2 linked regions of the Roseobacter denitrificans OCh 114 genome follow. The protein of the gene in region 2 binds, or shares a complex with, the protein of the main gene of each other region. Links are inferred from orthologs where the notes say so. Each region holds a gene or a part of one and is shown on either strand. Other genes may lie near its edges.

The links.
Region 1: the proteins of meaB (region 2) and scpA are in contact, whole or in part, in a crystal structure (PDB 8DPB), measured with the Methylorubrum extorquens proteins. The link is inferred for Roseobacter denitrificans OCh 114 from one-to-one orthologs. Residues at the interface, in SOR26638.1 of Methylorubrum extorquens: Arg20, Ala21, Ala24, Arg25, Thr28, Ser32, Arg33, Arg34, His37, Thr98, Gly99, Gly100, Ser101, Ile102, Leu103, Lys106, Thr107, Ala110, Ala113, Ile114, Asp115, Arg116, Ala118, Phe119, Ile120, Arg121, Pro122, Pro124; in SOR27001.1 of Methylorubrum extorquens: Glu577, Glu578, Asn579, Asp580, Gly581, Arg582, Arg583, Arg585, His596, Ala604, Ser605, Ala608, Asp609, Gly611, Phe612, Asp613, Val614, Asp615, Ile616, Gly617, Pro618, Leu619, Glu625, Arg628, Gln629, Val631, Glu632, Asn633, Asp634, Glu661.

Annotation. Positions count from the first base shown.
Region 1 is NC_008209.1:1,943,045-1,946,361, forward strand. The notes cover bases 213-3,212. They hold scpA (methylmalonyl-CoA mutase), read left to right. Parts: upstream 213-647; coding sequence 648-2,777; downstream 2,778-3,212. Other genes in these bases: RD1_RS09420 (hypothetical protein), read left to right, coding at 213-685; RD1_RS09430 (VOC family protein), read left to right, coding at 2,774-3,212. In the rest of the region: more of RD1_RS09420, read left to right, coding at 1-212; more of RD1_RS09430, read left to right, coding at 3,213-3,317. UniProt on the Escherichia coli protein: Catalyzes the interconversion of succinyl-CoA and methylmalonyl-CoA. Could be part of a pathway that converts succinate to propionate.
Region 2 is NC_008209.1:1,615,083-1,618,382, forward strand. The notes cover bases 295-3,277. They hold meaB (methylmalonyl Co-A mutase-associated GTPase MeaB), read left to right. Parts: upstream 295-1,282; coding sequence 1,283-2,272; downstream 2,273-3,277. Other genes in these bases: hrpB (ATP-dependent helicase HrpB), read right to left, coding at 295-1,189; rpmB (50S ribosomal protein L28), read left to right, coding at 2,409-2,708; RD1_RS07770 (hypothetical protein), read left to right, coding at 2,810-3,163; RD1_RS07775 (copper chaperone PCu(A)C), read left to right, coding at 3,209-3,277. Also shown: more of hrpB, read right to left, coding at 1-294; more of RD1_RS07775, read left to right, coding at 3,278-3,300. UniProt on the Escherichia coli protein: Binds and hydrolyzes GTP. Likely functions as a G-protein chaperone that assists AdoCbl cofactor delivery to the methylmalonyl-CoA mutase (MCM) ScpA and reactivation of the enzyme during catalysis.

The sequences.
Region 1 (3,317 bases), 330 kb from region 2 along the record:
CAGCGATGCGGACAGCCTCGGGAGCGTGGCGCAGAATATTGAGCAACGCAGGCTCTACCCGGCGGCGGGCGCGCGGCTAAAGCAGGTCGCGGGGAGGCTTGGGGCACAGATTTCAACCGTTTTGATCAGTATCCGCAGTCTTGAGACATATTGGTGTTCGGCCCTTGCGCATGGTATTTCACAAGGGCTGGATGTGCCGGATCGTGATGCCTTGGCGCAAATCGCGCGGGATGCGCGCGGGTGGCGGGATGTGATCACCGATATCTCTGATGCGCTGCCGCGAACCACGATTGCCGTTTTGCCGTTTGAAGACTTCAGGGGGCGTTCTGACTTGATTTTGGCGCAGGGCGCCGGTTTGGATGCGCCGTTTGACACGCAGCGCGCATGGCTGAACCGGATGCCGCGCCTGCCTGAACTGCGCCGGGTGTTAAATGATCGCGGAGCCGCATCGTCGGACCTGCCCTTTGGCATGGGCCGCTGGAATCCGTTTACGAATGAAGAGCATGCAGCCCTGCGGGAAATCCATGCTGATGATATAATGTGGCTGACAGCGGGCGCTGATGGCCGTGCCACACTGAGAGAGGATCGCCGCCCGGAAAGAGCAGGGCCAACCCTGCCGCGGATGGCACAAAACAAAGGACAAGAAGATGAGCTCGACAAAAGACAAATGGCGCGCCCTCGCTGAAGCTGAATTGCGCGGCCGTCCGATTGAGGACCTGACGTGGCGCACGCTTGAAGGGATCGACGTACAACCGTTCTATACCGAAGAAGACCTGAAAGACGTCAAACACCTCGGCTCAACCCCCGGTGCGGCGCCCTATACGCGCGGCGTCAAGGCCACGATGTACGCAGGCCGCCCCTGGACCATTCGCCAGTACGCCGGGTTTTCGACGGCTGAGGAATCCAACGCCTTTTACCGCCAAGCACTGGCCAATGGGCAACAAGGTGTTTCGGTGGCCTTTGATCTGGCGACACACCGGGGTTATGACAGCGACCACGAACGCGTTGAAGGCGATGTGGGCAAGGCGGGCGTGGCCATCGACAGTATTGAGGATATGAAAATCCTCTTTGACGGCATCCCGCTGGATAAAGTGTCCGTTTCCATGACGATGAATGGTGCGGTTATTCCGATCCTTGCGAATTTCATCGTCGCGGGGGAAGAGCAGGGGCATGACCGCGCGGTACTTTCGGGGACAATCCAGAACGATATTCTCAAGGAATTCATGGTGCGCAACACCTATGTTTATCCGCCCGAACCCTCGATGCGGATCATCGCGGATATCATCGAATATACCTCCGCCGAGATGCCGAAATTCAATTCGATTTCCATCTCCGGCTATCACATGCAGGAGGCGGGCGCGAACCTCGTGCAGGAGCTTGCCTTTACCCTTGCTGACGGGCGCGAATACGTGCGCGCCGCGATTGCGCGGGGCATGGATGTGGATAAATTCGCCGGACGGCTGAGCTTCTTTTTCGCCATCGGGATGAACTTTTTCATGGAAGCGGCCAAGCTGCGTGCCGCGCGTTTGCTCTGGTCGCGGATTATGGAGGAGTTCGAACCGAAGAACCCCAAATCCTCGATGTTGCGGACCCATTGCCAGACCTCCGGTGTGAGCCTTCAGGAACAAGACCCTTATAACAACGTGATCCGCACGGCCTATGAAGCGATGAGCGCGGTGTTGGGGGGCACACAATCGCTGCACACAAATGCGCTGGATGAGGCGATTGCGTTGCCCACGGAAAACTCAAGCCGGATTGCACGCAATACCCAGTTGATTTTGCAGGAAGAAACGGGTGTGACCAATGTGGTTGACCCTCTGGCCGGGTCCTACTATGTCGAAAAACTGACCCATGATCTGGCCGAGGCGGCGTGGCAGTTGATCGAAGAGGTTGAGGAAATGGGCGGCATGACCAAGGCCGTGGCCAGCGGCATGCCCAAGTTGCGCATCGAAGAGGCCGCCGCCACCCGTCAGGCCAACATCGACCGGGGCACCGAAGTGATTGTCGGTGTCAACAAGTACCGCCGCGACAAAGAGGACCTGATCGACATTCTGGACATCGACAACGCCGCCGTGCGCCAAAGTCAGATTGCGCGCCTGGAACAGGTACGTGCCGGTCGTGACGGCGCGGCCTGCGACGCCGCCCTTGAAGAACTCAGCCGGCGCGCGGCGGAAGGTGGCAACCTTTTGGAAGCGGCCGTTGAGGCGGCACGCGCCCGCGCAACAGTAGGAGAGATCAGCATGGCGATGGAAAAGATTTTTGGCCGCCACAGAGCCGAAGTAAAAACCCTCGCCGGTGTTTATGGCGCGGCTTACGAAGGGGATGCGGGTTTTGCCGCCATTCAGAAATCGGTCGAAGCCTTTGCCGAGACCGAAGGGCGCAGACCGCGTATGCTGGTCGTGAAAATGGGGCAGGACGGGCATGACCGGGGGGCCAAGGTGATCGCGACCGCTTTTGCGGATATCGGGTTTGATGTGGACGTCGGACCGCTCTTTCAGACGCCCGCCGAGGCCGCACAGGATGCGGTTGACAACGATGTGCATGTGATCGGCATCAGCAGCCAGGCGGCGGGCCACAAGACACTGGCACCGCAATTGGTCACGGCCCTCAAGGAAGCGGGAGCGGAGGATATTCTGGTGATCTGCGGTGGCGTAATCCCACAGCAGGACTATCAGTTCCTTTACGATTCAGGGGTTAAGGCCATTTTCGGACCGGGCACCAATATCCCCGAAGCGGCGCAGGATATCCTCAAACTGATTGCCGAGGCGCGCGGTTGATCGCGTTTGACCATATTGCAATCGCCGGTGAAACGCTGTCGGCCGCGCGCGCTTATGTCGAAGATGCGCTTGGCGTCGCCCTGCAAGACGGTGGCGCGCATGACGTGTTTTTTACGCATAACGCCCTGCTGGGCCTCGAAGCGGGGCTGTACCTTGAGGCGATTGCCATCAACCCGGATGCGCCGCAGCCAGATCGACCGAGGTGGTTTGATCTGGACCGTTTCGAGGGCGCGCCGCGCCTGACCAATTGGATTTGCCGGACAGGTGATTTAGCCGAAACACTGGTCAACATGCCGGAGGCGTTCGGAAAGCCGGTCGCTTTGAAGCGGGGCGATCTGCGTTGGCAGATGGCCGTGCCACAGGATGGAATATTGCCCTTTGACAATTGCGCCCCGGCCTTGATCGAATGGCAATCCGCACCGCACCCGGCTGAACGCCTGCCGCGCTCTGGGGTCACACTGCGCCGTTTGACGGTAACCCATCCACAGGCGTTACAGTTGAAGGACCTGTTACGAGGTCAGATGCAGGATGACCGCATTT
Region 2 (3,300 bases):
TCAACATGCGCAGCACCGCATGCGCCTCCGCCAACCGCCCGGCGTGCGGCGGTGACACAAAGCGCAACGCGTCCGGGCTGCTGCCCCAGATCGCCACCTCAAGGGCAAAACCGGTCAGATCGCCGACGTCGATCTCAGCAGGAGGAAAGGTCGCCAATGCGCCGTCTTCGCCCCTGGTCCATAGTTTGTAACAGGCACCGGGGGCGAGGCGACCGGCGCGTCCCGCGCGCTGGCGTGCCTCGGCCTTGGACACTTTTGTCGTCACCAGTCTGGCCATGCCGGATGCCGCATCAAAAACCGCGCGCCGCGACAGGCCCGCATCCACAACCACGCGTATCCCTTCGATGGTGAGCGAGGTTTCCGCAATCGCAGTGGCCAGAACCACCTTTCGCCCCTCCTTGCAGGGCGCGATGGCGGCGCGCTGGTCCTTGAAATCCATGGCGCCGTAAAGCGGCTGGAGGGTTGTATCGCCCGTCACATGGTCTTTCAGCGCCGCCAATGTACGTCTGATTTCCCCCTCACCGGGCAGAAAGGCCAGCACGCTGCCTTCTTCCTCATTCAATGCCTGCAGGATCAGATCGGCAGTGGCCGCCTCCAGCCTCCGGGTTTTGCCGATGGGCCGGGGCAGCCAGTGTTCGGTCACGGGATAACTGCGCCCTTGCGATGTGAGAACCGGCGCGCCCATCAGATCCGCCACCGGGGCTGCATCGAGCGTTGCAGACATCACCACCAGCAGCAGGTCATCGCGCAGCGCCTCTGCCACTTCCAGACATAGGGCAAGGCCCAGATCCGCATTGAGCGAGCGTTCGTGGAATTCGTCAAATATCACGGCACCCACGCCGGGCAGTTCCGGATCGCTTTGCAGCATACGCGTCAGGATGCCTTCGGTCACGACCTCGATCTGCGTGTCCTTACTGACCTTCGACTGGCCCTTGATCCGGTATCCGACACGACCGCCCAAGGGCTCGCCCAGCGTTTGCGCCATACGTTCGGCAGCGGCGCGGGCGGCCAGCCGCCGGGGTTCCAGCATCAGGATACGCCCGCGCGTCAGGCCCGCAGACAGGATCGCCAGCGGAACACGGGTCGTTTTGCCCGCACCGGGCGGGGCCTGCAGAACCACGCGTTTGTCACGGCCCAACGCGTCTATAACCGCAGGTAAAATCGCATCAATTGGCAAAGAAAAGGACATGTGGCCTCTTAGCCCATGGGTGCAGGCGCGCCAAGCACTGGACATTTCCCGGCGGCTGCCGGAAAACCATCGGGGAACAAAAGGGCAGGGCATATGGAGACGGCGCAGCTGGCGGCAGGCATCATAAAGGGCGAACGTCGTGCCTTGGCGCGGGGAATCACCCTGGTGGAAAGTGCGCGCGAGGATCACCGGGTGCAGGCCAGCGCCCTGTTGCAGCACCTGCCCCGGGACCGGCAGGCGCTGCGTATCGGGCTGTCGGGCACGCCGGGCGTCGGAAAATCCACCTTTGTCGAAAGCTTTGGCATGATGCTGGTGGAAAAGGGCCTGCGGGTCGCCGTTCTGGCGGTTGATCCGTCATCGTCCCGCTCGGGCGGGTCGATCCTTGGGGATAAAACACGGATGGACCGGCTGGCCCGTGCGCCCAACGCCTTCATCCGCCCCTCGCCGAGCCAGACGCACCTTGGTGGCGTGGCGCGGCGCACGCGCGAGGCGGTTGCGTTGTGCGAGGCGGCGGGGTTTGATGTGGTTTTGATCGAAACCGTGGGCGTGGGGCAATCCGAAACCGTGGTTGCGGAAATTTCCGATCTCTTTCTGCTCTTGCTGGCCCCGGCGGGCGGGGATGAATTGCAGGGCGTCAAACGCGGAATCATGGAGATCGCGGATATGATTCTGATCAACAAGGCGGACGGGGATCTCAAGCCTGCGGCAACGCGGACCTGTGCGGATTATGCGGGGGCCTTGCGGCTTTTGCGCAAGCGGCCACAGGATCCCGATGGATTTCCCAAGGCGGCCATGGTGTCGGCCCTCAACAGCATAGGTCTGGCCGATGTCTGGGGCGATATCGAAACGCTGACCGCATGGCGGCGCGCGCAGGGGTTTTGGGACCGCACCCGCGCTGCTCAGGCGCGCTACTGGTTTGGTCAGGACGTGCGCAACGCCCTGCTTGAACAGTTGGAAACCCCGAAGGCACGCGCGGCCTTGCAGTCCTTTGGCGACAAGGTCGCAGCTGGTGAGATGCCCCCTTCTGTCGCCGCACAGTCGTTTTTGCAGGGTCTTGAGCGGCGCGAGGGATCAAAGTCGTGATTTTGCGCCCGGCTTGGGTTGACCGGACGTGCGATTCCCACTAAAGCCAGCGAACGAATTTCCGGGGTTCGGCGTGACGCCAGCCCCTTTGTCGTTTACCGGACCGCCGGTGCGACCTGTAAAAAAGGATGATCTCATGTCGCGCGTATGCGAATTGACCGGAAAAGGCCCGATGACTGGCAACAACGTCAGCCACGCCAACAACAAGACACGTCGGCGCTTTCTGCCGAACCTGAATGATGTGACCCTGCAGTCCGAAGCATTGGGCCGTGGGTTCAAGTTCCGCATTTCCGCCGCGGCACTGCGCACCGTGGATCACCGGGGCGGGTTGGATAAATTCATGGCGAAGGCCAAGGACAGCGACCTGTCCGCTAACGCCCTGAAAGTAAAAAAAGCGATCAGCAAAGCATCCGATGGTGCCGAAGCGCTGAGCTAAGCCTGCGTGCAAGAAGTCTTGTAAGGGCTCCGACCTGAAAAGGTCGGGGCCTTTCGCTTTTGTGCTGGAAAGTGACGCCGCCCGGATCGTATAATCGGGGCATGTTGCGTGCCTCTTTATCCCCTGTGCTTGGTGTTCTGCTGAGCCTGCTGCTGATCGCCACTGGTCACAATATGGCGATGGCGCGCGGTGCGGCGGGCGCGACAGGGCAAATGGTGATCTGCACCGGTGCAGGCCCCGTGGTCGTCTATATGGATGCAGAAGGCGCGCCAACGGATGCGCCGCATATCTGTCCCGACTGTATTCTGGTGATCGGTGATCTGGCGTCCCCTGTCATCTTGACGCCACCGACCGAGATTATTGGCACGCAGGTCAAGATGTTGCGGCGCGACATCGCGCGCGCCTGCGACGTTGAGACCGGGTTCAAGAGCCGTGCACCCCCTGCCGTGCTCTGAGTCGTAAAACCCATCAAAAACGTCATATTTTTCAAGGAGACATCCATGTTCCCTTCTCACGTCTCGCGTGCTGTTCTGGCAGCCGCGTTCATCACTCTGCCCACATTCGCCTTTGCCGATATCGTCATTGATGACCC